Regions from separate parts of the Vibrio sp. genome, predicted to be linked through region 3. Evidence: riboswitches for the same ligand, from Rfam matches in the RefSeq annotation. Region 3 holds a riboswitch; each other region holds the start of a gene.

Region 1 (13,086 bases), on a different contig from region 3:
TAGCTCTCTTTAATTGTCGCTAAAGTGATCTGTTTTGGTCTGACAATTCGCTTTTCATCCAGAACAAACAGAGTCGGAGTTCCGTCTGTCGTATGAATCGACACTTTTGGCACAAAGAGCTGCGCTTTTTGCGTTGGACTGTTTAAGTAGAGGGTTGTTTTTGAACCGATCAGGTGTTTTCCTTTCGTATTGTCAAAAACGGCGTAGGCAGCCAAGTTCTCTCTATTTAATGAGAGGGTAGAATCCACGTATCTAAGTTTACCGTCAATGAAATCGCCATCTTCACTCACAAGTGACGTTTGAATGGTATCCGGCTGGCTATTGAGCACCTGACGGAAGCGATTGAGCACCTCAGGCGGTGCCTCAAAATGGACTTCAATCGTATCGGTTGCAACCAGTTCGGAGATAAGCTCACCTTCCTTGACCAGATTGCCGGTATTGAAACGAACTTGTCCAATTTTACCTGCAAAAGGGGCGTAGACAGTTGTCGAAGCTAGCGCCTTCTGTGCTTTGAGTAAGTTACTGCGAGTTTTATCTACTGCTCTGGCCGCAGTATTTATTCTTGGGTCATTTTCGTGCGCAGTGCGAGTTAACTCTATGATGTTTCGCGTAGCAAACTGATATTCGTTTTCTGCCGCTTTTACCGCTAGAGCAGCGAGAGAAGCATCGTAACTGAACAGTGGCTCACCTTTAGCCACCATTTCACCATCTTGAACATAAATGGTGTCTATCTTGGCATTTTGCTCAGCAATGAGCTGTGTGTATTTCGACGGTCGGATTTCTCCTTCCAATGCGGTTAACTGTGTTACCTGACGTTCAATAGGAAACTGAACCACATAGGCTGTAGCGTGTTGATTTGCGCCAGCTTGTGAACGTTGGCAGGTAAAAAATAGAGTTGGAGCAAGCGCTAAGGTTAGGCCAATAGAAAGGGCGAGTTTTTTCATGTCTGTCCCTGTGTTGTTGTTATTTTTCAGCTTATTGGATTTATATATGACTGCTGAAATTATTATATTTACAGAGAATATTTTAACTTTACCGTTAAGTAAAGTTTTGTGGGTGTTCAACGATGAGACACGCATCATTTATAGATTATTGAATTTTGCTTAATTCTCGCATGTCGAGAATAGCTAAAGAATTATGCTTACTAATTCCTATTAGATAAGAATACAATTTGATCAACAACCCGTAATAGCGATACAACAAGAGCGTGAACTCTATGAAGCAGAGTAGTGGACAAGTTAATGAAAAGGTTCTCCAACTATTGATGCAAGTGGCGGTGAATGATGAACCCGTCACGGCGAAACAGTTAAGTGAGCAAGTTGGAACACCAATAAGCAGCTTATATCGCCACCTAAAATTGCTAAAAGAATGGAACCTAATAGAAGAAAGTCCGTCTGACAAAACCTTGATCATAGGTCCAGCAGCTTTAATGCTGATGCGCAGCTATGAAACCAGCCAGCATGATTTAGATGCGGTAGACATTGTTCTCAATCGCTTGCAAAAACAGACTGGTGAAATGGCGGCTTATATGGTGCCAGTCGGGTATCGAGCGCTGTGTGTCAGTCGCAAAGAGAGTATGCAGGCGCTTCGTTGCAGCTACGTCCAGGGTCAAAGTCAACCTCTGTTACGAGGCGCCTCATCAAAAGTGATGCTCGCCTACATGCCAGTTCAGCGCTGTGAAAAAATCTTGCGTTATTTTGGGGAATACAACCAGATTTCGCAGTGGCAGCAGGAACTAGAGCAGATCCGAAACCAAGGGTATGCCCTGAGTACATCGGAAATCGATCCAGGTGTTTCTGGGATCAGCGCACCGGTGATGAAAGGAACGAAATTGGTTGGCGCAATTTCAGTCATGGCACCAGCTCATAGAGTGGAACAGAATCAGCAAAAGATCATTTTGCATGTTCTTCAAGCAGCGAGGGCTTTGCCCCCAGAAAGGTAACGCAATGTTTGGGCTATTTCGACGTAATAAAACACATAGTATCACCGGGATATCGTCACATCGGTTGGCTCTGCTCACCGTATCAGAACGACTAAAACCAATGAAACAAGTGGATTTTGAGATAGCCGATCAAAGCTTAGAAGAGATGTTCGATTGGTTGGTATCATTAGACCAACCTCATTGGTTAAATGGTGGTCATTACAATCTTAATGACCAGCCTACAGGTAAATATCAATTGCATCTCTCGCGTTTTCTTGGTTCCAGTACGCTACCCGTCGTGCTAACAAACAACAGCGAAAGTTTGTTGTACAGCCTACCTTTGCTCAATTCTCCACGTAAAGAGCTTGGTATTATCCATATTGGTCGTCAGTTTGAGCTGAAAGCGTCGCTCGAGCCTGATCAAGGCTCAGCCTTTCATTTTGCTTTATCACGTTACAACGAGTGCCGACTCTTCTGCCTTGGCATTGACAACGCAAACTTGGATGGACGTACGTTGGAGTATGCAGAAGATCTTGGTTGCGATTGGTTGACTCTACCAGAGTGCAGCTTTAGTCATCGCTTTCAAGTTAAGCAACAGCTCGCTACCTACTTGTCGCATTGCGAAGATGTGGTGTTGAACATTGATCTTGCTTGTTTATATCCGGTTTCGCGTTTGGAAAGGGGGAGTGCTTTGGATGTGCAAATGGTCAATCGGATGCTAAGACAGATTTTGGTCTCAGGTAAAGTACGCCAAATTCAGTTAGTGGGTTACAAAGATAAGCACTTGTTTTCAAAGCAGACTCAGTCTGTACTTCATCAGCTCACGGAAATGTTCCCAACATCCGACAAAGCGGCTTAAAAATTTACGTTACTCTAGATACACAAAAGCTGGCGTCTCAGCCAGCTTAGTTTTTGGGTTTGCACTTTATGCTTCTTTGCCCGCGCTTTTGTTCGACTCTTTCCAATACTGAATGCGAACGCGGTGCAGCTGTGCTTTTCTCATTTTCTTCATGATATTCCCTCACGTAAATACAAATCTGCTCGTCAGTGAGCTTATGTGAATCAAGTTCCTCATGAACAGGGATCAATTTAGCGGCCAATTTTGTAAAAATCTAGGCTTTAGTTCACATTTTTTTGCATGTACACCATACCTTATTTACTAAAATTGAACCATGGCGCACTTTAATGAGCCTGCCATGTAAGTGTAGTAAATCTGCAAGCTGGTTTTAATCCATACGAAACAATAAGTTAATTTATCTGTCATTTGTGCCTTCTATTATCCCCCTCGCTATTAATATAAAACTAAGCAAGGAGCCAGCAATGTGTCCAGTTTCAAACAATAAGCGTGATAATCAGGATTCTGAGTTCAGCCAAATGATCGATGCGCGTCTTTCAAGACGCCGATTTTTAGCTGGGACAGCGGCAGTAAGTGCAAGTGCATTTCTTTCGTTAAACCCAATCACTAAAGCATTTGCAGCAAAGAGTGATAACTCACTGCTTAACTTTGAAGCGGTACCAGCTTCTACTGCTGATGCTTTCATCGTCCCTAAAGGCTACAAAGCAACGCCTTTACTTTCATGGGGAGACCCTATCTTCCCGGGAGCACCAGAATTTGATCCAAGTGGTAAGCAAGGATCTAAAGATCAGATGGTTCAGTTTGGTGATAACACTGATGGCATGAGCCTATTCCCTATTAGTGAGAGTCGCGCGGTGATTGCGGTGAATAACGAGTACACCAACTATGATCTGCTGTTTGATCATGGTGGTAAAGCTATGACGTCTGATGACGTGCTAAAAGCGCAGGCTGCACACGGCGTCACCGTATTTGAAATCATTAAATCAGAGAGTGGTTGGCAGCTAGATAAGAGCGGCCAACGTAACCGCCGTATTACCGCGAATACGCAAATGCAACTTACAGGTCCAGCGGCGGGCCATGACTTGATGAAAACTAAGCTAGACCCTTCTGGTATGAAGCCATTAGGCACTTTTAACAACTGTGCTAACGGTCAAACCCCTTGGGGAACTTATCTAACGTGTGAAGAAAACTTTAACGGTTACTTTGGTACGAGTGGCACGGCAGAGTTGAGTAATGACCACAAGCGTTATGGTGTTAAAGCAGCGAAAAGTAAGTATCAATGGCATGACACGGATGAGCGATTTGACGTTGCTAAACACCCAAATGAACCTCACCGTTTTGGTTGGGTCGTTGAGATCGATCCCAACGATCCCAAATCTACACCACTAAAACGTACGGCTCTTGGCCGCTTTAAGCATGAAAACGCCGCACTTCTTATTAACGATGATGGTCATGTCGTTGTTTATCTTGGGGATGATGAACGTGGGGAGCATCTCTATAAGTTTGTTTCCAAAAACAAATACCAAAAAGGTAACGATAAAGCTAACCGCAATCTACTTGAAGAAGGCACCTTATATGTTGCCAAGTTCGAAATGGATGAGAAAGAGCTGAAAGGCAAAGGTGAGTGGGTTGAGCTAACATACGGAAAGAACGGTTTAACCAAAGACAATGGCTTCAATGACCAAGCTGAAGTGATGATTTTTGCTCGTCGCGCGGCAACTCAAGTTGGGGCGACAACAATGGATCGCCCTGAATGGGTAGCTGTCCATCCAAACAATACGCACGTGTTCTGTACCTTGACGAATAACAAGCATCGAGGTGTGAAAGAAGGCCAACCAGTCGGAGGCCCGAACCCACGTAAAGAAAATCATTATGGTCAGATTGTTCGCTGGGTTCCACAAGGTGGCGACCATACTAGCGCTGAATTTGAGTGGGATCTGTACTTAATAGCTGGTAACCCTCAAGTTCATAAAGACAGCTTGTATGCGGGTAGTGCCAACATTACCGCTGAGAACATGTTCAATAGCCCTGATGGTATTGGGTTTGATAGCGCCGGCCGTCTATGGATTCAAACGGATGGTAACTACTCAAATAAAGGTGACTTTGCAGGGCAAGGCAATAACCAAATGCTTTGTGGTGACCCAATGACTGGTGAAGTACGTCGTTTCCTTACAGGACCAATTGCTTGTGAAATCACAGGTTTAACTTTCTCAGCAGATAATAAAACGATGTTTGTGGGTGTTCAGCACCCGGGTGAGAAAGGGGCTCCTTCACATTTCCCTGCTGGTGGAACTAGTAAACCTCGCTCCACAATCATGGCGATTACTCGAGAAGATGGTGGTGTGATTGGCGCGTAAGCCCTTTTTGGCCAATCGCTAACTTAAAAGCTCTAGAGTGCCTGACTCTAGAGCTTTTCTTGTTTCTTAGGGATGTTATCCGTTTATTCTGATAAATCCTCATCTCTACTCTTAAGGAGAAGAAAACGTGTTAGAAGGTAATCTTTATCTTTGCACAAAGTGCTATTTCCCTTTTCGAGACAAGAAAAATGGAGCCATAAAAGCTTCTTAAGTAATCGTGAAATTTAGAAATATCTCCCGTTGAAACGAATATGTGCACGAAAGCATAAAAATTGTGACTTTGTATCGAAATACCACTAAATGTAGTTGCTTCATTTGTAGGAGGCGCCTATATTTAGAAGGTACCCAATCTAACTTAAGGTGTTGAGACCGAGTCAATTTCAATAGTTAATACGAATACACTGCACGATACAGAAACACATATTTGAGCCATTTTCGACTCTAGTGGATCCAAAACGTAAAAGAATAAAGTATTGCATGACGGCCTTCGCGAAATAGCGGCATCTTTTGGTTAGCCAGGTACTGGTAATGTTAACCAAGGAGGAGGTTTTGGCTATGGTATCAGTGATTCTATTCGCATTAGCAATTGTGGTTTTCTTCTGTTGTTGGACTGCCCAGCATGGTTTGCCAGTGTTAGGTATGAAGCTTGATGAAACGGATCAGCTACTGTTGTCTGAAGTTTTGGGTGAGGAAGTGTTAGAAGCTTAGTCTTTCACACCTGCCGATGTGGGAGTGCTCTAGTATTAAGGTGCACTCCTACTAAAACCCTGCCTCTTGTAACTCTCTCTCCATTTATTTTACTGCCTTTTGATTGACTAGCTCGTTGATTAAATTGAAAACCACCCCATTTTCTTGTTAACCAGAGTAAGAGCCTAGTTTGAGGCCATGCTTGTCTTTATTGTGTCTCTAACAGTGAAAAACCTTGCCGGCCACTTACGGTGTTTCTTAGCGAGTAAATATACGTTTTCGGTGATTTCTTGCGGTAGAGAAAATATGGCTATTTTGTCTCTATCAACAAAGCTGTCTAATGTGCTCCTAGGTAGCACAGTAAAGCCCAGGCCTTTGGAGACAGGTAGCAAGATCTGAGCAAGTTGATTGACGTAACCTGATATAGGCATTTCTTCGATGCTTAATCCCGCCAGAAGTGAGTCGCCACATTGCGAAAAATAGAGTGAAAAGTAGTGCTGGGCATCAGGGTGTTTGATGATGCCTAGTTGTTTTAAATACTCAGCAGTTAATCTGTTTTCGTCTGGTAGATTGCATGTTGGTAGCATCAAGCAGAGCGGCTCATGGCCTAACTTTTCACTGCTAAAGCGTGGGTCGTCAGGTACTTGTGTGACTAGCCCTAAATCGGTGTGACCGTCGAGAATGTCTTTTAGGATCTTGTGTTGTGGTGCCGCTTCGACATGAGGAACTAGAGTCGGATGCACAGCTTGTAAGTCTAGCAGTTTGGGGTAAAGCATGAGCGCTAAGGATCCGGAGCAAGAAAGCGCAATACTGCCCACATAAGGGTCGTCTTGGCCGAGAGAATTAATCAACAGCTCCTCATTTTTTTCTAAGGTTTTGGCGTATTGATAAACCGCTGAGCCCTGTTCGGTGATAGTGAATGTCTTTTTATCACGTTTGATTAGGTCGTATCCGCAAGCCGACTCCAGCTTTTTAATGTGTTGGCTAACACCTGGTTGAGTCATATACAGCTTTTCTGCTGTTTGAGTAAAATGACCTGTATCGATAAGGGTTGTGAATGTTTTGAGCCAAACGGGATTCAGCATTACGCTCTCTTCATAAATGTATTTTATGACTATGAGATTAAACGATAACCATCTGTTTGGGTAGCTGCTCTTCATTGCGTCTCGAAAATTAGAGGTGCATGAAGTTTTAAATTGCTGTTATTATTCTCAGCAAATAGTCGGGGAGCCTGAGCATGTATGTGAAATGGCTGAGATCGCTGTGCGAGACCCGTTGAACCTGATTCAGTTAACACTGACGTAGGGAACTATCCGCGTATTGCTCATCAATCCAGAGTGTACGCACTCACCTGCCGTCTATTCGACATAGCTGAGAGTTCCTGTACGTCTTGTAGTAGGAGCATTCATGCCACATTTGCAAGACAACACACCCATAGTACTCACTATTGCTGGCTCTGACAGTGGTGGTGGCGCAGGCATTCAAGCCGACATCAAATCGATTTCTGCTACTGGAGGATATGCCTGTTCAGTCATCACCGCGATTACGTCACAAAATACACGTGGTGTCTCTGCCATTCATCCCATTCCTATAGAGCATATTGAAAGCCAGTTAGATGCGGTGTTCTCAGATCTCAATGTGTTTGCTGTAAAAGTTGGCATGCTTGCAGATGTAGAGATTATCCAAACGGTCGCAAAGAAAATTCGCCAGTACAAACCGAAGCATCTAGTGGTTGATCCCGTGATGGTGGCTACCAGTGGTGATTTGCTGCTCAAGCACGCGGCGATAGATGTGTTAAAGCGTGAGCTCTTACCATTGGCTGATTTAATTACCCCTAACTTGCCAGAAGCGGCCGCATTGGTTTCTTGTGAGGTGCCAAAAACAGAAGACGACATGGGAGCGATGATTGAACAATTACGCGGACTTGGCGCTAAAGCAGTTCTTTTGAAGGGGGGGCATTTAGAAAGTGACTCCAACAGTAATGACCTATTGATTGAAGCGTCCAGCTGCGATTTGTTAAGAGCACGTCGCTTTAATACTAAGAATACCCATGGAACAGGCTGCACCCTATCTTCTGCGATTGCTTCCTACCTTGCACAAGGTAATCGACTTCACAAAGCGGTGTATCTTGGCAAGCAATATATCTCCCAGGCCATATCTCATGCTGACGAGCTTGAAGTGGGGAATGGTCATGGTCCTGTCCATCACTTTTTTGCTGGTCATATCAACGTGCGATAGCAAGAGGGGCGGAAAATTTACTCATATTTTAAGCAACTTGACTCTTGCCTGCTAAGATCATGATTATCATTCCTTAATAGTTTTGACTCATGGAAGAGCCTAAAAAGCCAGATAACGAAACTCAGCGTATCGATAACCTACAGCAGCTCAAAATCTTGGATACTGAGCCAGAAGAGAGGTTTGATCGGGTCACTCGCCTTGCTAAACGTCTTTTGGATGTACCGATTGCGGTCGTGAGTTTGGTGGATGTTAATCGGCAATGGTTTAAATCATGTTTTGGTCTTGGAGTCACTGAAACGCCGAGGAATATTTCGTTTTGTGGTCATGCTATTCTCGGTGATGAGCCATTTATTATTCCTGATGCAAAGCTAGACCCACGCTTTTTGGGTAACCCACTTGTAGAAGATGAGCCATATATTCGTTTTTACGCAGGTATTCCTTTGGTCCATCACGATAATACTAAGATGGGAACGCTTTGTGTGATTGATACTAAGCCACGTGAGTTAACGGAACATGAGATTCAAGATCTGGTTGATTTGGCTAAAATGGCTGAGCAAGAGCTTTCTAATAACCTAGCCGCGACACTTGACTCGTTAACTCAGATTTCTAATCGGAGGGGGTTTGAAGAGCTAGCGAAGAAATCAATAGATTACTGTGCGTTTAGCAAGCTCTCCATTTCTGTCGCCTATTTTGACCTCAATGATTTTAAGTATGTAAATGACAACTATGGACACCATGTTGGAGATGAAGTTTTGCAGGCATTTGCTCGTCTGCTTAAAGGATCGTTTAGAGATTCAGATGTGCTCGCGCGCATAGGAGGTGATGAATTTATTGTCTTAATGTCTGGGACTTCTGAGACGGTTGCCAATATTGCTTTAGAACGCTTTCGCAGGGCAGTAGACGCTTATAATGTGAGTAACAATAAAGAGTACCAAATCCATTTTAGTGTTGGAGTCGCGTCAGCAAAAGTGGCTCACGGTGTCGAGCTCTCAAGCCTTATTGAGCTTGCAGATCAAAGGATGTACCAAGCCAAAAAAAGCCCGAGTTGAATGAGATCCATTGAGCGATTTATTGCGGCATGGTACTGAGCTAGCATTGTCGGGGGATCTTTCACTGAATTGACATAGCTTTGATAAATTTCGCAGTAAATAGGCGTTTAATAGACGCTAAGTTGAGTTTACCTAGTAGAGCGAAAGTGAAAGAGTATCTATTGAATAAGCAGTATGGCTTAGGACTACTGGCCATCTTTGTATTGTTGGTTGCCCCAATGTCGTTACTGGTTAGTCATATTGATTTGCTCGGCGATGTGTCCACTTTCACCGGGCTATTCTTTACCGCATTAACTGACTCTGCAGGCTCGAAAGGATTCATCATAACTCTGACCTGCCTTCTAGCAATAAGCTGGAAAGTTATCGATTCTCCAAAAATGTTTCTTGCCAAATGTATCCAGCTGGCCGTTATTTTAGTGATTGGGTTTGCGGCAAAAACAGGCTTAAAGCAAATGACGGAGAGTCCTCGCCCATACACAGAGCTGTTATCGCATCAACTTTTGATTCCTCAACCAACGCATTTCTATAATTTGAATTCAACCCAACAAGCTGAAGTGATTGATAAGATCTCTCAGCAGGTAAGTCCGTGGCGAACGCGTCATTGGCAAGGAGAAAAAGACTACTCATTTCCTTCAGGTCATACGATTTTTGCAGCTATTTGCGTGGCTTTTTTTGGTGGGTTGTTTATTCAGTCTGGGCAGTACGGGCTAGCGGTTATCTTAACGGTTTGGGCGGTTGGCGTTGCGTATAGTCGGCTGTGGTTGGGAATGCATAGGCCAATTGATCTTATTGGATCCATATCCTTTATTTGCGCGGTTTACTTATTGATTCCTCAATTCGATAGGTTAAGCGAAAAAGTACTGACTAAGTTACCCATACTTGCACATAAATAATCGAATTAAGTTCGAGGGAGTTGGCGCAGAGATACGATCTGCGCCACTGTGTTTTTTATAAATCACGCATCAAAATTTCTAACTCTTCGCTTGCTTGATCAATCAGGCGATTAATCTCTTCCGCATCTTTATTGTTGAGCTCTAACTGCCAAGGCGTTGCATCTTGGCGGCCACATAATCGCGTGTGCCCATCAACTTTCATAAAACTCAGCTCGCTAAATTCGGCTTGATGGTGTTGTTTATTCTCGACTATTTCAACGTCAAGTACGCCAATAGGGTTAATTTCGACATGAGCATGAAAGTGGTTGTTATCTTGCAGTTGATAGTCTCTATGTTTGGTAATCATAAGCTGCTCCTTGCTGTTGATAATGGCGTTTTAAACAAGTGTAGGACAGCTAATTTGAATGATACGTGAAATAAATAAGAAGATTGATTTAGACTAAACTTTACGCAAATTATCAGGTGTTCATCGCTTGCTTCAGGTGTTGCTCTATTGCTTCTATTGCCATAGACACGGCGATTGGAGGTGTCCTCGAATAGGAATGGATGGCGTAGACATTAGATTTTGGTAAACGGTAATTTGGTAAGCATGGGGTTATGTTGGCATATTGATGCAGAAGAAATTCTGGTAGTAAACCTATACCCATTTCCATTTCCACCATAGTGGCCACTTGGTTTATGGTATTCGCTCGGTGCTTTGCATTGAATTCTAATTCTTGATGATCCCCCGTTTTTTGATGAGTTAAGCGGTGGCTAATCTGCTTTTTTTGCCATTGGTTAGCAACATAATGCGCCTGATGTGGAGGGATTTGGCTCCATTTAGACTGGCATAATACGTCTCTAAATTCCCCTACCTTACGTTGGCGATAATTGCTGTCTTTTGATTCTCCAACCCTTATAGCAAGATCGATGTCGTGCTGCATGAGATCCAAGGGTTTATCGTCGGCTATCAAATTGAGTATCACATCTGGGTATGGCTTGAAGAGGGTTGCGACAGCTGGCGTTACGACGCTTTCCATTAAAGCGTGTGAGGCTGTTATCGACACTCTGCCTGAAGGTGCACTCTGAGCATTTTTCATTTCTAACCAAGCCTTATCTACAATCTCATTCATTGCCAAACAGTGCTGGTAAAACGCTTGCCCTTGTGGCGTTAGACTTTGCTTTCGTGTCGTTCGTTTGAGTAGAGTGCACTCTAGTTCCTTTTCTAACTGCTTCAGTGCTTGACTGAGTACTGATTTGGATAGGTCGAGTTTCTCTGAGGCTTTTGAGATAGAACCGGAGTCGACGATGTGCATAAAGAGTGTCATTTGGCGATGCTTATTCATGGCTACTGTTCTCTTTTATAGAACTATGATTTCTTATTGGTTTGTTTTTCTTAGTTAATCATAACTCTACACTGAGTGCATTACTTAAAGGAGAGCGACAATGACATATTCAGTATTAGAAGCGTGCCAAGCGGGTATCGAATCGTGGAAGCAGGCGTTTAATCAACAAAACGCCAAAGGTTGCGCCGAGCAATATGCTCCGAATGCTACGATGGTGGCAAAACCGTTTGGGACATTTGAAGGCCGTGAAGGGGTCCAAGCATTTTGGCAACAGATCATGGACCAAGGTTTCAGTGGTGTCGAATATACTGACGTCAGTTGGACTAAATTGGACGAGAAAAGTTATCTATTGTCGTCTAAATGGACCATGAACAAAGCCTTTGGCGTGGTACATAAAGAAGTTTGGACGTTGCAAGAAGACGGTAAAGCAAGGCTCACCTATGATGAGTTTGAAGTGTTAGGTGAGCGATAAGCACAATATTTTCCCTATCCGATGTTATGCATTAGGCTGCCAACTGGCAGCCTAATGACTATGCGAACTCTTTGTTTACTGAGGCCTCTTTGCGGTTCGTTTGGGCAATGAGGGCAACCCCAATTAATGGGACTAAAATAGCCGCGTAGGGAATCATGCCTGCACCCAATTGGCTGTCTACCACTATACCTCCAAGAAAGCCGCCAAAAGCATTTGCCAAATTAAAGGCAGAGATATTCGCTGTCGCCGCGAGTTCTTGCCCTTCACCACCATGATTCATCACACGAAGTTGCATGGCTGGCACATTCGCAAAGGACGCAATGCCAAACACAAAGGCTGATGCGACAAATAGCCACTGATTCTCAACACTTGCGCCGACTAGCAAGAGCGAAACGATCATCGCTGTGGCCCATATCATGGATGCGTTTTGCAAGTTCTTATCAGAGGAGCGTCCCCCAAGGTTATTACCTATGATAAGTCCGACACCAACAACGACTAAAATCCAAGTTACATCGTGTTCACCAAACCCACTGACATGCATGGCGATTGGGGCGAGGTAGCCATATAGAGTCATAAATCCTGACCAAACCAAAACGGTAACAGCTAAACTCATTACAAGTAGCGGATTTTTGAATGCGTTGAGTTGTGCTTGTATTTCTTTAGCTTTCTCATGTCCCGTGGCGCGAATGAAGCTAGAGATAAAGACCAAAGCGATCAGACCGAGTGCGGCAACAGTCATAAAGGTGGTATGCCAGCCAAATTGCAAACCTATCCATGTTCCTCCTGGGACACCTAAGACATTGGCTAACGTTAAACCTGCAAACATTTGTCCGACCGCGCGCCCAGCCATCTTATCCGATACTAAGCTTGTTGCTACAACAGCGCCGATGCCATAGAACGGCCCTTGTACTAGGCCTGTGATCACCCGACTGAGCATAAGCACCGCATAATTCGGAGCGTAGGCAGAAAGTACGTTACCTAAAATAAACAGAACCATGAGCCCTGTTAAAACGTATTTTTTGTTGAAACGTGTAAGGTAAATCGTGAGTAATGGTCCCCCTATTACAATCGCAAGAGCATAGCCACTGATCAAATAGCCTGCTTGTCCCTCTGTAATGGAGAGAGAGTGAGCAACTTGAGGCAGTATGCCGGCGATAACAAATTCTGCGGTGCCAATCGCAAAAGCCGCTAGGGTTAGAATCCAAACTTGTAATGGCATTTTTTCGTTAGTCATTCGAATCTCGCTGAGTTGTCCTACATGCAAGCGACTCGTTTTGCGCTTGCGTTA
Region 2 (6,620 bases), on a different contig from region 3:
TCGCGGGTTCGAGTCCCGTCCACTCCGCCACTTATTAAGAAGCCTCGCTTACAGCGGGGTTTTTTTTGAATCTAGAGTTTACTCGATTCGAATAACATTTTAGGGGTGTAGCTCCAATTGGCAGAGCAGCGGATTCCAAATCCGCGTGTTGGGAGTTCGAATCTCTCCACCCCTGCCATATTCAAAAGCCTCAGCAGAAATGCTGAGGCTTTTTTGCATTTAAAGTCATGGTATTTGGCTGGATCGCTAGTACGATCAAACCTTTACTAGTATCGACTCAATGCCAGCTTGAGGAGCATTTATTTATGCGAGCCAATTAAACCAGCAAAACAAATTATTCTGGCTCGTGTCACTCAAAGAAAAAGCTCTGTCCATAAACAGGGCTTCTCTATGCTGAGGTAATAGATAGAAGGTTTCCCTAAAACAATAAAGCAGCATGTGTGTACCTTTGTGGGTTAACGCTCCAAATAGAGCTATTATTGAGAATTATTATTATTAACCTGTTACATTTAGTCAGACATTTACTAAAATATCGCTCTGATTATGAATATTTCACGCCGTCAGTTTATTAAGTCGAGTATCGCAATCTCTGCTCTAAGTGTATTGCCTGCATGTACTATCACTCGCTCAAAGAATAGCGAAGGAGCTTATGAGTATGATCTCACAGCAAAGGCTGCTACAGCAGAACTTGTACCCGGCTACGAAACCAAAGTCTTAGGTTTCAATGGTGAGATTCCTGCGCCTACTATTCGTTGTAGGCAGGGAAAAGAAGTGATCATTCGCTTTACCAATGAACTTGAGGAGCCGACGACGATTCATTGGCATGGGTTGCGCATTCCTATAGAAATGGATGGTGTTCCATTCCTTAGCCAACCCCCAATTCTGCCTGGTGAAACCTTCATTTATCGATTTACTCCTCCTGATGCCGGTACATTCTGGTATCACCCTCATATGAATAGCGTAAAGCAACTTGGAATGGGGTTAGTTGGATTAATCATTGTTGAAGAGGCTACGCCAGTTGAGTTTGATGAAGAACATGGATTGATGCTTAAACACTGGCATCTTGGTAGTCAAGGACAGTGGAAGGACCTCATGATACCCCGTTTGAGTGCGCGTATGGGCACTCCAGGTGAATGGAGTAGTGTGAATGGTGTTCATGAACCAATTTACCAACTGAAAGCAAATGCGACCACTCGTCTGCGCATAGCGAATGTCGATAATACGATCACTTATCCAATCCAAGTTAAAGGAGTCGAGGCGTGGGTTGTTGCTATCGATGGAAACCCAATAAAAACACCTTATGTGCTTGTAAGGCATAAGATCGGTCCAGGAATGAGGATCGATCTCGCCTTTATAGCCCCTGAATCGGGAAAGCGAATTTATATTCATCAAATGAAAGGACGTTTTCCTTTTCCCTTGTGTCAGTTTGATGTGATCGACTCAGAGCTCCCCGATCAAGCTTCGATCCCTGCTCTTCCACTAAACCCTTTATCGGAACTGTCTTTAGATACAGCACAAGAGGTAGATTTTGTTTTCGAGTGGGAAGGGGCTGTGACGCCTGTTGATAATGATGGGAAAGCAGTTCCGACATTTTGGCTCACGAACAAAAGGGCTTGGGAGGGGATGAGTAAAGATAATATTCCCGCTCCACTTGTGTCTTTAGAATTGGGTAAGACATATATTTTTAATCTACGCAATGTTACTCAGTATCACCACCCTATCCATATTCATGGCCACACTTTCACTGTATTGGAACTAGATGGTAAGAAGGTTCCAGAACCCTTCCACACTGACACTGTACTATTAGGTAAGAATGGCACTGCTAAAGCGGCTTTCGTCGCAGATAACCCAGGCCGCTGGATGTACCATTGTCACGTTATTGAGCACATGAAAACCGGTTTGATGGGATACATTGAAGTAAAGTGACGCCTGTAACTTTTGAAATTTAAAACTTTGATTGAGATAAGTTAGCCATTTTATGATCGATAAATAGCGAGTAAAAGCTACAATAGTGAGCAGTTAAATATGGGGGGGGTCATGGGACAACTGTCTATTCTTGGATTTATTGCACTAGGTGGTGCATTTGGTGCGTGTTCTCGTTACCTAATTTCTGAACTGTGTGTTGTATTGCTAGGGCGAGGTTTTCCTTACGGTACGCTAACTGTTAATGTGGTTGGCTCTTTCATTATGGGACTGCTCATTGCAGCTTTCGAAAATGAGCTGATTGCAACTGAGCCTTGGCGTCAAATCATTGGCCTTGGTTTCCTTGGAGCATTAACAACTTTTTCAACATTCTCTATGGATAATGTCCTTTTGATGCAGCAAGGTGCCTTTTTTAAGATGGGACTTAATGTGCTGCTTAACGTTGTTCTGAGTATCTCTGCTGCGTGGATTGGATTCCAGTTACTTATTAAGAGTTAGCAATACACTTCTTTCGTCATTTTTTATACAGGTCGGCTTGGTTTAACCAAGCCGATTTTATATACTGATTTCACTTGTCGGAGTGCCATAAGGCTGAGACCGTTAATTCGGGATCCGTTGAACCTGATCAGATTAGAATCTGCGAAGGGAACAGGAGAAGAGATCACTATATTTCCCCGTCAGTGATCTATCTATATTCAAGCAACACATTTCGTGGTGTCTTGAAAACTCTTGTCGCATCTTTCCGCCAAGCATTTTTATCCAAACTAATTACAAAGCAAGGAAAAATGCTATGTCGAGTCGCAAGCAAGCGAGACTGGAAGCAAAACAGTTCATTGATACACTCTCGGTACAACCGTACCCAAATTCAAGCAAAGTCTACGTAGAGGGTTCACGTCCTGATATTCGTGTGCCAATGCGTGAAATATCACTCGCTGATAGCCTTATTGGAGGCACAAAAGAAGCGCCTATTTTCGAGCCTAATGAGCCAGTACGCGTTTACGATACCTCGGGTGTATACACAGATCCAGAACACACCATAGACCTCTACAATGGCTTACCTAAGCTGAGAGAAGGGTGGATTGAAGAGCGTGCCGATACTGAACTACTCGAAGAAGTAAGCTCGGTATACACCAAAGAGCGCCTAGAAGATGAAACGCTAGACGATCTTCGTTACGGCAATCTACCACGTATTCGACGTGCTAAAGATGGGCAGTGCGTGACTCAATTGCACTATGCTCGCAAAGGTATTATTACTCCAGAAATGGAATATATCGCTTTGCGTGAAAATATGGGGCGAGCTCAATACCGTGATGAAGTGCTGAATCAGCAGCATCCAGGTCAAAGCTTTGGTGCGAACCTACCAAAGGACATTACCGCCGAGTTTGTTCGTAAAGAAGTCGCCGAAGGTCGTGCAATTATCCCTTCTAATATCAACCACCCAGAATCCGAACCAATGATCATTGGCCGTAACTTTTTGGTTAAAGTGAATGCCAACATCGGTAACTCATCGGTGACGTCTTCGATTGAGGAAGAAGTAGAGAAGCTCGTGTGGGCGACGCGCTGGGGTGGGGATACCGTTATGGACCTTTCTACTGGACGTAATATTCACGAAACTCGCGAGTGGATTCTACGTAACAGTCCGGTTCCGATCGGTACCGTACCAATGTACCAAGCGCTTGAGAAAGTGAATGGTGTTGCGGAAAACCTTAACTGGGAAGTGATGCGCGATACTCTGATTGAGCAAGCAGAGCAGGGCGTTGACTATTTTACTATCCACGCCGGCTTACTACTTCGCTACGTACCAATGACAGCAAAACGCGTTACTGGCATCGTTTCTCGTGGTGGTTCCATCATCGCGAAATGGTGTTTGGCGCATCACCAAGAAAGCTTCTTATATACCCACTTCCGAGAGATTTGTGAAATCTGTGCTAAGTACGATGTCGCACTCTCTCTAGGTGATGGTCTGCGTCCGGGTTCGGTTGCTGACGCTAACGATGAAGCGCAATTTGCTGAGCTTCGTACCCTTGGTGAGTTAACCAAGATTGCGTGGGAATACGACGTTCAGGTCATTATCGAAGGTCCTGGTCATGTTCCAATGCACATGATCAAAGAGAACATGGAAGAGCAGCTAGAGCACTGTCATGAAGCTCCATTCTACACGCTTGGTCCACTGACTACAGACGTTGCTCCTGGTTACGACCATATTACTTCAGGTATCGGCGCTGCCATGATTGGTTGGTATGGCTGTGCGATGCTTTGTTATGTAACGCCTAAAGAACACCTTGGCTTACCTAACAAAGAAGACGTAAAGGTAGGCATGATTACTTACAAGCTTGCTGCTCATGCCGCTGATTTGGCGAAAGGGCATCCTGGAGCACAAGTGCGTGATAACGCGCTTTCTAAAGCTCGCTTCGAGTTCCGCTGGGAAGACCAATTCAATTTGTCACTCGACCCAGATACTGCTCGCGCTTTCCATGATGAGACTTTGCCTCAAGAGTCTGGGAAAGTTGCTCACTTCTGTTCGATGTGCGGACCAAAGTTCTGCTCTATGAAGATTTCGCAAGAGGTACGAGAGTACGCAAAAGACACTGAGCAAGTGGCTGCGGATCAAGCTATTTCGATCAAGATGCTTGATGACCCTTTGGAAGGTATGCGTCAAAAATCGCAAGAGTTCAGAGATACGGGTTCTGAGTTATACCACCCAGCAGCACATGCCGAGGTGAGCGATTAATGATAAAAATCCTAATTCCGTCATCACTGATTGAACTGACAGGTTTAGTTCAAAATTGTTTGTTGTTGGCGAATGAGCAGGGTTTTAGCATTGAAGACATTGAGTTGGGTGTGAGCCCAACTCAATCTATTCTGCTTGTTCGCGACCAACAGATTGCACACATAAGGACAGATCTCATTGACGTATATGACTCTGAACATGAGAGTTCATTTGTGCTCTATTACCGCTCTGTTTTATCGGTAGAAGCGTGTGCAAAGCAACCGTCGAAAGCTATTTATATTGGTATTGCTGATACTCCGAATTCCGATAAAAAGGAGAATGAGCTTCAGCTTGATATCTGGCGTCATCCAATTAATGATGAAGTGAGAGCGCTTTCCGTTGAGTCCAAACTCAACGCAATGTTCGACCCCGAACATCACCTTGCTTGGATAGTTACACTGACAGTTCTCGATTTTCCTATCGAAGATGCGTTAACACTTGCTCGAGGAATGTTAACTCAACAAGCGAATGTTTCACGTGAAACACTATCGAATGACAACCTTGAAGAGGGGAAGTTAACGCAGTGGGCTGACCATTTTGATTATTTCCCCACACCTGTACTGGAAGATCACCGACTCGGTATTCAAGTTGGTTGGTCAGCACAAGGAGAGAGCGTTAGCTTTCCATCTCTAACTAAGCAAAGTCTAGGGCTCTATCCAGTCGTTGATGATGTCGCTTGGATTGAGCGTTTACTGCCTTTAGGCATTAACACAATTCAACTACGAATCAAGAACCCACAACAAGCCGATTTGGAACAACAGATCATTCGAGCAATTGAGCTAGGTCGTCAGTATCAAGCACAAGTGTTCATCAATGACTACTGGCAGTTGGCAATCAAGCATAGCGCTTATGGTGTTCATCTCGGACAAGAAGACATTGAAGAATCGAATTTAGCTCAGCTAACTAAAGCCGGCATTCGTCTTGGCCTTTCTACTCATGGTTATTATGAGCTACTGCGCATCGTACAAATTCATCCTAGTTACATCGCGCTAGGGCATATTTTCCCAACCATCACAAAACAGATGCCATCGAAACCACAAGGTTTGGTGCGCTTGGCTCTGTATCAAAAGCTGATTGATAGCATTCCTTATGGAAACACAGAGTCGGTTTTTCGTCCTGCAAAAGACAAAGCAGTTAGTGACTATGTGCTTGGCTTTCCGACGGTCGCGATTGGTGGAATTGACCAATCTAATGCAGACCAAGTTTGGCAAACAGGTGTTTCTAGTTTGGCAGTTGTGCGAGCTATTACGTTGGCAGAATCACCTCAGTCCGTCATCGAGTTCTTCGCACAACTGATGAAGGAAAGGCAGCTAACGTTTGCTGATCAGAATAGTGAATTGACGCATACCAAGAGAGGCGAACATGCTCACGGATAAGCAGTTCCTTCGCTATCAACGTCAAGTTGCTCTGCCTGAAATTGCTGAAATTGGGCAAGAGCGTTTGAGCAAATCGCATGTGCTGATCATCGGTTGTGGTGGATTAGGGAGCGCAGCGAGTTTGTACTTGGCATCAGCGGGCGTTGGTAAATTGGTTGTGGTTGATGATGATGAAGTTGATAGCAGTAACCTACAACGCCAGATCATTTATCGTGAACAAGACCTCCAAGTTGCAAAAACAAAAGCGACTGTCAAGCAACTGACTGACCTTAATTCTATGGTTCAAATTCGCGCTCTCAATAAGCGATTGGACAAAGCACAGCTGCAGCTTGAGGTGATGCTGGCGGATGTGGTGTTGGACTGCACCGATAACATGCCAACGCGCCAGCTCATTAACCAAGTTTGTTTCGAGCAAAATACGCCACTCATCTCGGCGGCGGCAATTGGTTGGCAAGGGCAATTCGCTGTCTTTGATTACCAAACATCAAGTAAACAACAAGTGCAGAGTAAAGCCTGTTACCGCTGTTTGTATCCGTTCGACGAATTACCAC
Region 3 (13,086 bases):
GCAGTTTGTTTTACCGGGTATTTCATTTTCTCGCAGCAGAATCCGTGGCGGAGCCATGCCAATGTGGGGAGACCGGCAAAGTTTCACTCTAGAGTATGGTGATCCGAGTGTCTTTTCTGAAACAAGAGTGGCTCGATTCCAAGGTGGTATGACCTGGGTTCGCAGCGCTGGTGACAATCATCGTGGTCTTTTCCGAGTAGATGGCGGCGCTAACGTCGTTGAAGAGTTTGAGAAGCTTTCACCGTCACTTCGGTTCTTTGCTGGTGGTGACAACAACTTACGTGGTTATGGTTTCGAGTCGATCTCACCAAAAGATGAAAGTAATGCACTGACTGGTGCTAAATATATGGTAACGACGTCGCTAGAATACCAATACCGTCTCTATGGTGACTGGTGGGGTGCCTTGTTCTATGACTATGGTGATGCATTTAATGAGTCACCAGAGTTTAAGCGAGGTACTGGTTTTGGTGTTCGCTGGGCGTCACCTGTCGGACCGATTCGATTAGATTTTGCATGGGGTCTTGATGAAGACGACCCTGATAAACGATTTAAAGTGCATTTTACCTTGGGGCCTGAACTATGACCAAAGTGGTATTAAAGTGGTCGAAATGGCTTTCATTTTCTCTACTAGGACTGTTGCTCACGCTAATCTTAGGCGTGAGTTTTTTGCTATTTACTCATCCAGGCTTAGGAACCATTTTATGGGCGGCCGAAAAATTTGTTCCCCAGCTAAAGGTTGAGTCTTATCAAGGCGCGCTGTTCCCTCGCTTTACACTTAATCAAGTTCAATTTAATGATTCTGATTTGGGTATTGAAAGTGAAGTTCGCTCTGCGACATTGGCCATAAACCCTCTTTGCTTCACTGAACCGGGCGTATGTGTGGACGAGCTAGCCATTGATGGTCTGAGATTTTCGATGCCAGAGAGTGCGCCTTCCTCTGAGCCAGAAGCAGAATCATCAGGTAGTGGTAACATTTCCACTCCAGTGCCTATTCGCGTTTCTCGTATCGCACTCGACGATATCGACTTGAATGTATTAGGAAACAAAGTCGATTGGCAGTCATTTACCACGGGCTTTGTTTTTCAAGGCAATCACTTGAGATTAAGCAAAACGGCATTGCAAAAGATGACTTTGGAACTGGCAAGCGTTGAAGAAGCGCCAGTGACACCACCGCCAGTGACAACAGAACCAACAACCATTGAACTGCCTGATATTGAGCTTCCTCTGCAAATGGAAGTCGTGCGTATTGATGTCACTGACTTTGAGCTTAAACAGGATACGCCGGTTATCGTGAACCATTTAGGGTTAGAAGCGAAAGCTTCTGGTTCACAGGTGACAGTTTCAACGTTAGAACTCGATATGCCAGAGGTGGAGGCAAAACTCGACACTCAAATTACGCTAAATAATGGCTACCCATTAAGCTTGAACCTTCAAGCGACGGTAAAGGAAGAGACAGCGAAAGGGCAAGCGCTCTCTTTGTCGGCGACTGGGAGTGTTGCGCAGCTCGCTTTGGATGCTTCGTTAAGTGGCTTAGCACAAGCGGAACTGCAAGCTAAATTGCATCCGCTTGACCCTGATTTACCGTTTGATATTGCACTCCAAAAGGGCAAAGTTCAATGGCCTCTGCATGGCAAAGGTGATTACTTTGTTGATATCGAAGAACTAGAATCTCAAGGCTCGTTAAAAGGGTATGACGTAAAGTTAGCGACGGTCATTAAGGGGAAAGAGCTGCCCGATCTTGATCTGGAGGTTAACGGCAAAGGCACACTGGAACAAATCAACCTGAGCTCTATGACTCTGAATACTCTTGGTGGATCAGTGTCTGGTGATGTAATGGCTAACTGGCAGAAGCCAATTAACTGGGCTGCAAATCTTTCGTTGACTCATATTCAACCTGGCCTCCAGTGGCCTGATGCGGAAGGGGATATCAGTGGCGTTCTGTCTACCACGGGCTCTTTGACGCAAGCTGGTGGCTGGCAAGTGTCGGTGAGTAAACTCGATATCGATGGTGTACTACGTGAATATCCTCTGAACGTTGAAGGTAGGCTAACTGCGTCAGACCTTCAGGGTAAAAGCGATTTTCATGTGGATACTCCGGGGTTGGTGCTTTCTCATGGTCCCAATAACGTCAATGCCAAAGGATCTTTGAATAAAAACTGGAATATGGATCTGTCACTCGATTTGCCTGAGCTCGCCAAGTCCGTTCCAGATTTAGCGGGGAAAGCTATTGGTGATGTTCGATTACGTGGCCCGCTAAAAGAGCCAAAGGTCTCTCTCGCGTTAGATATTGATTCTGTTGATTGGCAGCAGCAGGCTCAAGTACAACACGTTACCCTGAAAGGGGATGTATCACCGCTTCCAGCACCTAGTGGTGACTTAAAATTGGTGGTGAAAGAGGCAAGCTATCAAGATTATATCGTTGATGATGTAGAGTTGGCGTTCAGCGGTACTCAGAAAGCGCATCAATTAACGTTGGATGTTACGTCTAATGTTGCGTCGACTAGTCTAGCGTTGTCTGGCTCATTGATTGAGAAGCCCGATATCTTATGGAATGGCGCAATAGAGCGTATGACTCTCTCTTCTCAGCAAGGGGAATGGACGTTAGCTGAGTCGACATCATTAGGTTTTGCTGCTGCGACTGAGCGAGTATCGGTTGCTGCGCACTGCTGGCTGCAGGCTGACTCTTCCATTTGTTTGAATGAAAATATTGAAGTCGGAAAAAGTGGTGAAGCGAGCTTGAGTATCAAGCAGTTTGATTTTGAGCAGATCAAAGCGTTTGTCCCTCAAGAAACTGAGCTTAAGGGGGAAGTAAATGCAGACCTCTGGGCCAAATGGAGTGAAGAGGGCTCACCTGAACTGAAGGCGACGATTAGCTTGCCAAAAGGTGACGTTACACAAAAACTGGATACGCCGTTGAACGTTGGTTGGGAGGCGATTGAGCTCAATGCGAATCTAAAACAAGATCGCTTAGATGCTGACTGGTTAATTGATATTCGTGACAACGGTGATATTTCCGGTCGAGCAACCATTCCAAATGTTGCCGTTGAAGATAAACAAATTGAGGGCAAGCTGAATCTTTCTACTTTCAACTTGGACTTCCTGTCCCCTTTGTTAGGTCAGTACAGCCAACTTAAATCTAATATAACCACAGAACTCGCGTTATCTGGTCCTTTGTTACAGCCGAAAGTGGAAGGTCAGTTCTTGATTGAGGATATGTTGCTTCATGGCGATATCTCACCAGTACAGGTTGACTCTGGCGAGTTGAAAATCGACTTTTCAGGCTATCAAGCAACGCTTACTTCGGCGTTGAAGACACCGGATGGAACCTTGAAACTCACAGGTGATGCCGATTGGCAAAACTTGCAAGACTGGAGCACTCGCTTACGCGTTTTTGCTGATGAACTCAAAGTAGAAGTACCACCGATGGTTGAAATGAAAGTGGTACCGGACATGACGATCTCAGCCTCGCCAAAAAATGCAAAAATCGAAGGCGATATTGCGCTTCCGTGGGGACGAGTGGTGGTGGAAGAGCTTCCTCCAAGCGCTATTGGTGTATCCAAGGATCAAGTGATTCTTAATGCTCAACTGCAGCCAGAAGACAGCACTACCTCGATACCATTTGCCGTTGAAACCAATATTAATATCTCGATTGGCGATGACTTTAAATTGTCAGCCTTTGGTCTAGAAGGTGGATTGGTAGGTAAGCTAAATGTCGCTCAGCGTGATAAAGGCCCATTCGTTACTGGTGAAATTAACATTGTCGATGGCTCCTACCAGTCATTTGGTCAAGACTTGGTCATTGAGCAAGGAAAGATCTTGATGAATGGTCCCGTAGATCAGCCATACGTACAAATCAAAGCAATTCGTAACCCAGATAATACCCAAGATGATGTGACAGCGGGTGTGAAAGTGACAGGCCCGGCAACGGAGCCTGTTGTCACGATCTTCTCAGATCCTGCGATGCCTCAAGCGAATGCATTGTCATATCTGCTTAGAGGTCAAGATATTGATGGTGAGTCGGGTGGCAATGCAATGACCACAACGTTAATTGGCTTGAGCTTGGCGAAAAGTGGCCGCGTAGTCGGTGAAATCGGTGAAGCGTTTGGTGTGCAAGATCTACAACTAGATACAGCGGGCTCAGGCGAAGAATCTCAGGTAACGGTCAGTGGATACGTTCTGCCAGGGCTTCAGGTCAAGTATGGCGTTGGTATATTTGATTCTGTTGGAGAGTTCACCGTCCGTTACCGATTGATGAAAGATCTCTATGTTGAAGCAGTCACTGGAGTGAGCAGTGCAGTAGACTTACTCTATCAATTCGAATTCAACTAAATTTAAAAGACAACGAAGTCAGGGAAAGGCGATGCAACATCTATTATTTGTTTACGGTACCTTGCGTAAAGGGGAAAGTAATCAGGGCTTTCTTGAAGCGGCTGAATTTTTGGGATGTCATGAAACGCCTCCTGAGTACGCGCTTTATGATTTAGGTGCGTATCCTGCTGTAACTGAAGGCCATAGCTCGATTACCGGTGAAGTTTACCTCATTGATGATGAAACGTTAGCTCGAGTCGATGAACTGGAAGACGTACCAGTCGAGTACCGACGTGAGCAAATTGAAACACCGTTTGGGCGAGCTTGGATTTATTTGTATCAAGACACCAGTCAGTTAGATAGCTTGTTGGCTTCTGGAGATTGGTGCCAGCGCGTTTAGAGCGTTTATTTGGAGGGATGGAGATGAATAAAGTCATTATCACCGCATTTATTTTTTTACTTGCTGGATGCAGTGCTTTACCTATCCCCCAGTCGGGCTCTGTCACTGATTGGAAAGCTTACGGTGAGCAGAGAGGTCAGAAAGGATTGCTCAAGCAAACGGAATCGCGATTGGCTAAACAAGATAAAACGGGAACATTTAATCGTGCGCTGTATGCAGCCTATCTAGAGGGTTACCAACAAGGTCGTTTGATTTACTGTGAACAAAACCCATATATGCTAGGAGTTGTGGGAAAACCTTATTATGGGGTGTGTGATGATCTCAACCCATTTTATTATCAAGATTATATGTCTGGCCGAAGTGCCACGGCAGGACGTTTATAAAGAAGCCCGCTGAATGCGGGCTTTTTAAATGCGGTTTTAGTTAGGCTCTCGCAGAGAGGTTTATTTTTGCGCGCGTTCGTAAGACTCTAGGATTTCTTGGCGAGCGGCTGCTACATCTTGCCAACCATCGACTTTCACCCATTTACCCGACTCAAGCTCCTTGTAACGTTCGAAGAAGTGCGTGATCTGCGCTTTAAGCAGCTCTGGAATATCCCCAACATCTTGAATGTGATCATATTCTTTTGACAATTTAGAATGCGGTACAGCAACAACTTTTGCATCTTCACCTGATTCATCGGTCATTTTTAATACGCCAACTGGGCGACAACGAATGACCGAACCTGGCATTAGTGGGTGCGGAGTCGGGACCAGCACATCCACAGGATCACCATCAAGCGAGAGTGTGTGATTTACGTAGCCGTAGTTACATGGGTAGAACATAGGAGCCGACATAAAGCGGTCGACAAATACTGCGCCAGAGTCTTTGTCGACTTCGTATTTAATCGGATCAGCGTTTGCGGGAATCTCAATAACTACATAGATATCATCTGGAAGAGATTTGCCTGCTGGTACGTTGTTTAAGCTCATTGCTAAAGTTCCTTTTTGTAGAAGTATGGGCTGAAATTTAACCAAAATACCTTACTGCTAAACTCGGTTTTTTGTAAATGTGTAAGGCGAGACTTTGCTCAAGAAAATCAGATTAATCAATACTGATTATAGAAAAGGCGCTCGATGAGCGCCTTAAGGGAAGTTATTGGTCTTCGTCTCGATTGAGTTCTAGGAATTCCTCAACCTTTTTCACCATGTTGGTTGAGCCGACAAAGAAAGGAACACGCTGGTGTAACTCGGTTGGCTTGATATCCATGATTCGATTGACACCGTCAGACGCCACACCGCCAGCTTGCTCAATAATGTAGGCCATTGGATTGCACTCATACAGTAAGCGCAACTTACCGTTTGGATGGCTCTGGGTACTTGGATATAAGTAGATACCGCCTTTTAGTAAGTTGCGATGGAAGTCTGCTACCAATGAACCGATATAGCGCGAAGTGTATGGACGCTTCTCGCTAGGCGCGTTTTCTTGGCAGTACTTGATGTATTTCTTCACGCCCATAGGGAAGCGAATGTAGTTGCCTTCATTGATAGAGTAGATAGTCCCATCTTCAGGGATCATCATATTTTCATGTGACAAACAGAAAGTGCCTAATGATGGATCGTAAGTAAAGCCATTCACACCGTTACCTGTGGTGTAAACCAACATGGTTGACGAACCATAGATCACATAGCCTGCAGCAACTTGTTTGTGACCTGGTTGAAGGAAGTCCTCTTCCGTTGGCGGTGTACCAATCGGTGATACGCGACGGTAGATAGAGAAGATAGTACCAACCGACACGTTAACGTCGATGTTTGAAGAACCATCTAATGGGTCCATCAATACAACGTATTTAGCGTTTTTGTTGAGTTCTTTGTTAAATGCTACCGCTTCGTCTTCTTCCTCACTCGCGACACCACAAACTTGGTCACGAGCTTCGAGTGCTGCTTTAAACTTATCGTTGGCGTAAACATCAAGTTTTTGCTGATCTTCACCTTGGACGTTTTCAGAACCTACTGCCCCGGTAATATCACCAAGGCCAGCGGCATTGATTTCTCGGTTTACAATTTTAGCAGCAAGGCGAATTGAAGAAAGTAGGGATGATAGATCACCGCTAGCGTGGGGGAAGTCCGCTTGCTTTTCAACAATGAACTCGCCAAGGGTGCGCATTCCAGACATGGTTATTCCTTTAAAAGTCGCTCAAAAATAAGGGGAGTGGACAGTGTCGATCTCTTACGGATCTTTAATCAGCGCCCGAATTAATTTTAAAAGTAAGATCTTTTTATTGGTAATGAACTAACTGTTTGAGATCTCAATTTATTTGTCGACTTGATAATGGTTTTCATACCCAACTATTCACTGTATGTCGTGTGTAAAGATTGTTCAATTAAGTTAGGCTTGCGTCATTCAGTGATCAAAGTAGTTCGCTTTTCAGGGCTTTATCGCCATAATGTCGAGACAATTATTTGCCTGATACAGGGTCAGTTTATGCATATTCATATCTTGGGAATTTGTGGCACGTTTATGGGTGGAGCCGCGGTATTGGCTCGTCAGCTTGGTCACAAAGTGACGGGAAGCGACGCGAATGTTTATCCTCCCATGAGTACCTTGCTTGAGTCTCAAGGTATTGAAATCATTGAGGGCTTTGACCCATCTCAGCTTGATCCAGCTCCTGACCTCGTGGTTATTGGCAATGCGATGAGTCGTGGCAACCCTTGTGTTGAACATGTGCTTAATAGCAATCTACGCTACACCTCGGGTCCTCAATGGTTACAAGAGTTTTTACTGCATGATCGTTGGGTGTTAGCGGTATCTGGTACCCATGGTAAAACCACCACTTCCAGCATGCTCGCTTGGATCTTAGAAGAGTGTGGTTATCAGCCGGGCTTTTTGGTCGGCGGCGTATTGGGTAACTTTGGTGTATCTGCGCGACTAGGTGAAAGCATGTTCTTTGTTGTTGAAGCAGACGAATATGACAGTGCTTTTTTCGATAAACGTTCTAAGTTTGTTCATTACCACCCACGTACTTTAGTGATGAACAATCTAGAGTTCGACCATGCTGATATTTTTGATGATCTTGAAGCCATTAAACGTCAGTTCCACCACTTAGTTCGCACCGTTCCAGGCAATGGTAGAATCTTGGCTCCCAAGCAAGATAGCGCTTTGGCTGATGTACTTGAGCGAGGTTGCTGGAGCGAAACTGAGTTCAGTGGCGAGCAAGGAGATTGGCAAGCGGAAAAAGTCGTCAATGATGGTTCTCGCTTTAAGGTTTTCTTCCAAGGCAGTCAAGTCGGCGAAGTGTGTTGGGATTTAGTTGGAGATCATAATGTCGACAATGCCTTAATGGCGATAGCGGCAGCGAGGCATGTTGGTGTAACACCAGATCTTGCATGCGAAGCGCTTGGAAAGTTTATCAACACTAAGCGACGTTTAGAGTTAAAGGGCGAAGTTGAAGGTGTGACGGTTTACGACGATTTTGCCCATCACCCAACGGCGATTGAACTAACCTTAGGTGGATTACGTAACAAAGTCGGTCAAAATCGAATCTTTGCGGTACTTGAGCCACGCAGCGCAACCATGAAACGCGGTGTGCACAAGGAAACTCTTGCCGCTTCTCTTCATGCGGCTGATTCAGTCTTTCTCTACCAGCCTGAGACCATTGATTGGTCTGTAGAGGAGGTCGCTAAACAGTGTGCTCAATCAGCGTACACATCAGACAGTGTTGATGATTTAGTCACGATGATTGCAGAGCAAGCTCAGCCAGGTGATCAGATTCTGGTAATGAGTAATGGCGGTTTCGAAGGCATTCACAACAAGTTGCTCAATAAATTGGCGGCCAAGAAAAATTAGCAAATAAGAAATACTTTCAATGAATAAAACAGATAAAGCGATCACTTTAGCATTCACTGGTGCCTCTGGCGCACCTTATGGCCTGCGCCTTTTGGAGTGTTTGATCGCGGCAGATTACCAAGTCTTTCTTTTGATCTCTTCCGCGGCTCGCGTCGTGTTGGCTACCGAACATGGGCTAAAGTTGTCTGCCAATCCAGACTCTGCTAAGCAAGCGTTGGTGGACCATCTCAAATGCGATGCGGATAAACTGGTTGTATGCGGTAAGGATGACTGGTTCTCACCTGTGGCATCAGGCTCTGCGGCTCCGAAGCAAATGGTTGTTTGCCCTTGCTCTGCTGGTAGTGTCGCGGCGATCGCCCACGGGATGTCGGATAATCTGATTGAACGTGCAGCCGATGTGGTGATGAAAGAGCGTGGTCAACTTTTATTAGTAGTGCGTGAAACGCCTTTTTCTACGCTACACCTTGAAAATATGCATAAACTGTCCCAAATGGGCGTAACGATTATGCCAGCCGCTCCAGGTTTTTATCACCAGCCTAAATCAATTGAAGATTTGATCGACTTTATGGTCGCTCGTATTTTGGATCATCTAGGTGTGGAACAAGGTTTGGTTCCTCGCTGGGGGTATGACCACCGAGATTAATGGTTAGAGGAACGACTCTAGCTATTGAGTCTCATAACTATTACAATCAAGCCGATACTCATCGGGGAGCTATTCATTGTTTCAATGAAGCTGAGATCGAACTTTACCATTGATTGGTGAAAGTCGGGACCCGTAGACCTGAACCAGATAATGCTGGCGTAGGAATTGAGTTAGGACATACTGGCAATGTTACATGTCCCTCAAACCTGTGCCGCTCAACAAGGAGAGAGCGAGCAGTGAAAACCACTCTGAGCACCATTTCTTTTAGCGCGATTGCGTTAGCAACCCTATCTTCATTTTCAGCTGTAGCGGCAGACAAAACGCTAACAGTTTATACCTACGATTCTTTTGCTGCCGATTGGGGCCCAGGTCCTAAAGTGGAGCAAGCATTCGAAGCCAAGTGCGGCTGTGATGTGAATTTTGTAGCCTTGGACGATGGTGTGTCGATCCTGAACCGCTTGCGCTTAGAAGGGAAAAATAGCAAAGCAGATATCGTATTAGGTCTAGATAACAATTTGATGGCGGAAGCGAAGAAGACGGGCTTGCTAGCTGAGCACAGCGTTGATACGGCTTCCGTTACACTGCCAAATGGTTGGGATGACAAGACATTTGTACCTTATGACTTCGGTTATTTTGCGTTTGTTTACAACAAAGAGAAGTTGGCGAACCCTCCAAAAAGCTTGAAGGAGCTGGTTGAGTCTCGTGACGATTTGAAGGTCATATATCAAGACCCGCGTACATCAACGCCAGGTCAAGGCCTGATGTTGTGGATGAAGTCTATTTATGGTGATGACGCGGCTCAAGCTTGGCAAAATCTAGCGAAAAAGACAGTTACGGTAACCAAAGGTTGGTCAGAAGCTTACTCTATGTTTTTAGAAGGCGAGTCTGACTTAGTGCTGTCTTACACCACGTCGCCAGCCTACCACTTGATTGCTGAAAATGACGCTAAGTTTGCCGCGGCTGACTTTAGCGAAGGTCACTACACACAAGTTGAAGTGGCAGCGAAAGTTAAGGCTTCAAGCAACCAAGCATTGGCTGATGAATTTATGGCGTTTATCTTAAGTGATGATTTCCAATCTGTGATGCCAACGGGCAACTGGATGTACCCAGTGACCAACGTAGAGCTGCCAACAGGATTTGAAACATTAACTGTACCTAGTAAGGCGCTTAGCTTCAGTGCGGATAAAGTAGCGGAGAACCGTAAATCTTGGATCCGTGAATGGCAAAGTGCGCTAACTTTCTAAGGGTATTCTTTGCGTAGTATTCCCAAAATAGGCTTAGGGGTCGCGGTTTTTATCGCGGCCTTTGTTGTTTCTGCCTTGGCTGCTTTATTGATTGAAGCGCCGTCTTTAAATCTCTCTGAGGTGTGGCAAGATCCTTACTATCGTCATGTCACTAAGTTCAGTTTTTACCAATCTTTTCTTTCGACCTTACTAAGTGTTGGGCTGGCGATTCCGGTTGCACATGCGCTTTCTCGTAGAGATTTTCCTGGCAAGAAATTATTGCTAAAGCTGTTTGCGACTACCTTGGTGTTGCCAGTACTAGTCGGTGTATTTGGGTTACTAGCCATATATGGTAATAGTGGTTTGCTGGCAGATGGTTTTGCTTATTTTGATAGTAGGTTGCCTTTTTCCATCTATGGCTTAAATGGAATCTTACTTGCGCATGTGTTTTTTAACTTACCTTATGCAAGTCGGTTGCTGCTCCAGTCTTTAGAATCGATTCCTGAAGAACAACACAAGCTCTGTGCACATCTAGGTATGAAGCCTTGGCAAAAGTTCGTATGGGTCGAGTGGCCACGAATGAAACAGCAACTTGCGCATGTTTGCGGTTTAGTATTTATGCTCTGCTTTACCAGCTTTGCTACTGTAATGGCTTTGGGGGGCGGGCCCAAATCGACCACAATTGAGTTAGCGATTTATCAAGCGATCAAATTTGATTTCGACCTTCAAGCTGGGGCCTTATTGGCGATTTGGCAGATGACTCTGTGTGGTTTGATGGCTTTGATTATTCAGCGTTTGGGTAAGCCCATATCTGTTAGCTCGGTTGGCAGTGCAAGGCGCCAATACTTAACTGGGGAAAGCTGGCGAACGAAGGTATGGGATTATAGTTGGATTGGGTTTTCTTCCATGTTGGTTTTGCCGCCGTTGGTGATGGTGGTGTTGAGTGGAATCAATAGCCAAGTTTACCAAGTGTTTACTGACCAGCGCTTCTGGTTAGCTCTTTGGGCCTCATTGAAAGTGGCGACGTTAGCCAGCTTTATTGCTTTATTGGCAGGTATAGCCATCTTGATGACAAGCCGACGACTACGGCTGAACGCAAGAGAGCGGCGAGCTGATAATATTGAGCTTATCGGTACGATTATTTTGGTCACGCCAGGCTTGGTTGTGTCGACTGGGCTATTTTTGTTATTGCGTTCATTTACCGACGTATTCAGTTTAGCTTTTTTTGTTGTGGTATCAGTTAACGCTCTAATGGGGTTACCGTATGTGATTAAAACCCTATCGCAACCGATGCTTCAGGTCGAACAACAGTACCAATACCTCTGTGCCAGTTTGGGGATGAAAGGATGGCAGCGTTTTCTGATTGTAGAATGGAAAGCGTTAAAAAAACCGATGGCACATGCGTTTGCTATTAGTTTTATGTTTGCGATTGGCGACCTCAGTGCTATTGCTCTGTTTGGCAGTCAAGAATTTCGCACCCTACCACTCTATTTGTTTCAGCTATTAGGCAGTTATCAAATGGAGGCGGCGGCAGTGGTTTCCGTGACATTGCTGTTACTTAGCGTGGGATGTTTCACGCTCATCGAAACGCTGTTTAAAGTCAATAATAAGGTCAATCATGCTGTCTCTGAGTAACGTAGATTACTACTATCACAATGAATTATTTCACTTTGATGTGTCGATTGAGCAAGGTGCTATTGCGGCATTAATGGGACCTAGTGGGGCTGGCAAATCCACTTTATTGGCTTTGGTTGCTGGCTTTATTGAGCCAGTGAAAGGTTCAATTTGCGTTAAGGGAGAGGAAATTGTTGGTTTACCGCCTTATCAACGCCCTTTTGCCATGCTGTTTCAAGAGCACAATCTCTTTGCTCACTTAACGGTTCGTCAGAATATTGGCTTAGGTTTGCACCCGGGGTTAAAACTTAGCGATGCTCAGCAGCAACAAGTGAAGCTTGCGGCTAAACAAGTTGGGGTAGATGGGTACCTTGACCGGTTACCAGAACAGTTATCAGGAGGCCAGCGTCAACGAGTGGCACTCGCTCGCTGTTTTGTCCAGCCACATCCTGTTTGGTTATTGGATGAGCCTTTTTCTGCCCTTGATCCTATCTTACGTGAAGAAATGTTAGCGCTGGTGGCAAAACTCGCCAAAGAAAGAAACATTACCGTGCTGATGGTGACTCATCATATTAGTGATGCGAAAGCGATAGCCTCTGACTTTATCTTTGTTACGAATGGGAAAGTTGAAGTGGCGGGAGATATTTCGCAGTTAGTTTCAAACCATGACAACCCTGCCTTGAGCGAGTTTGTGAGGGCTGGGGAGTAATCGAACGTTGGCAAGCTAGCTGAGGTGTAAAAAAGGATTGATGTATTAGCATCAATCCTTTTTAGTTTTTGAGCTTTAGAACTCTTCGTCACTCAGTGCTTTTAGTACTTGGAAGATCTCGCGGTATGCTTTCGCTGGCTTACCCGATTTTTTCTCTTTAGCCGCCTGGCGAGCGAGCTGGCGTAGGCGTTGACGATCGGCGCTTGGGTAAAGCTCCATTGCGTCACCAATCGCTGCATCCCCCTCTTCAACGATGCGGTCACGCAGCTGTTCTAGCTTGTGGAGGTGCGCCGTTGCTTGTGAGTGCTTGTTGCGTACTTTATCTAATGCAGCTTGTAGTGGCTCAGGGTCTTCAAAGCGCATG

What was found. Region 3 has a riboswitch for thiamine pyrophosphate ahead of thiB (thiamine ABC transporter substrate binding subunit). Riboswitches for the same ligand answer to the same signal wherever they lie in the genome.
Region 1: it holds a riboswitch for thiamine pyrophosphate, as region 3 does, so the genes downstream of both, thiD (bifunctional hydroxymethylpyrimidine kinase/phosphomethylpyrimidine kinase) here and thiB (thiamine ABC transporter substrate binding subunit) in region 3, are expected to answer to the same signal.
Region 2: it holds a riboswitch for thiamine pyrophosphate, as region 3 does, so the genes downstream of both, thiC (phosphomethylpyrimidine synthase ThiC) here and thiB (thiamine ABC transporter substrate binding subunit) in region 3, are expected to answer to the same signal.

Annotation. Positions count from the first base shown of each region.
Region 1 is NZ_CFHWOM010000002.1:22,248-35,333, forward strand. It holds gene AC4MRV_RS02420 (efflux RND transporter periplasmic adaptor subunit) at 1-944, opposite strand, end outside; gene AC4MRV_RS02425 (IclR family transcriptional regulator) at 1,217-1,942, shown strand; gene AC4MRV_RS02430 (arginase family protein) at 1,947-2,780, shown strand; gene AC4MRV_RS02435 (PhoX family protein) at 3,242-5,134, shown strand; gene AC4MRV_RS02440 (hypothetical protein) at 5,663-5,842, shown strand; gene AC4MRV_RS02445 (LysR family transcriptional regulator) at 6,007-6,906, opposite strand; TPP riboswitch at 7,035-7,146, shown strand; gene thiD (bifunctional hydroxymethylpyrimidine kinase/phosphomethylpyrimidine kinase) at 7,229-8,059, shown strand; gene AC4MRV_RS02455 (GGDEF domain-containing protein) at 8,149-9,108, shown strand; gene AC4MRV_RS02460 (phosphatase PAP2 family protein) at 9,255-10,001, shown strand; gene AC4MRV_RS02465 (hypothetical protein) at 10,057-10,347, opposite strand; gene AC4MRV_RS02470 (LysR family transcriptional regulator) at 10,460-11,326, opposite strand; gene AC4MRV_RS02475 (YybH family protein) at 11,427-11,798, shown strand; gene AC4MRV_RS02480 (MFS transporter) at 11,857-13,032, opposite strand.
Region 2 is NZ_CFHWOM010000095.1:707-7,326, reverse strand. It holds tRNA gene AC4MRV_RS21045 (tRNA-Trp) at 102-178, shown strand; gene AC4MRV_RS21040 (multicopper oxidase domain-containing protein) at 544-1,926, shown strand; gene crcB (fluoride efflux transporter CrcB) at 2,038-2,421, shown strand; TPP riboswitch at 2,490-2,588, shown strand; gene thiC (phosphomethylpyrimidine synthase ThiC) at 2,714-4,654, shown strand; gene AC4MRV_RS21025 (thiamine phosphate synthase) at 4,654-6,069, shown strand; gene AC4MRV_RS21020 (HesA/MoeB/ThiF family protein) at 6,056-6,620, shown strand, end outside.
Region 3 is NZ_CFHWOM010000009.1:16,102-29,187, forward strand. It holds gene tamA (autotransporter assembly complex protein TamA) at 1-583, shown strand, start outside; gene tamB (autotransporter assembly complex protein TamB) at 580-4,329, shown strand; gene AC4MRV_RS08390 (gamma-glutamylcyclotransferase family protein) at 4,361-4,708, shown strand; gene AC4MRV_RS08395 (DUF2799 domain-containing protein) at 4,732-5,091, shown strand; gene ppa (inorganic diphosphatase) at 5,152-5,679, opposite strand; gene fbp (class 1 fructose-bisphosphatase) at 5,843-6,862, opposite strand; gene mpl (UDP-N-acetylmuramate:L-alanyl-gamma-D-glutamyl-meso-diaminopimelate ligase) at 7,172-8,533, shown strand; gene AC4MRV_RS08415 (flavin prenyltransferase UbiX) at 8,553-9,176, shown strand; TPP riboswitch at 9,229-9,358, shown strand; gene thiB (thiamine ABC transporter substrate binding subunit) at 9,413-10,420, shown strand; gene thiP (thiamine/thiamine pyrophosphate ABC transporter permease ThiP) at 10,430-12,034, shown strand; gene thiQ (thiamine ABC transporter ATP-binding protein) at 12,018-12,722, shown strand; gene yjgA (ribosome biogenesis factor YjgA) at 12,798-13,086, opposite strand, start outside.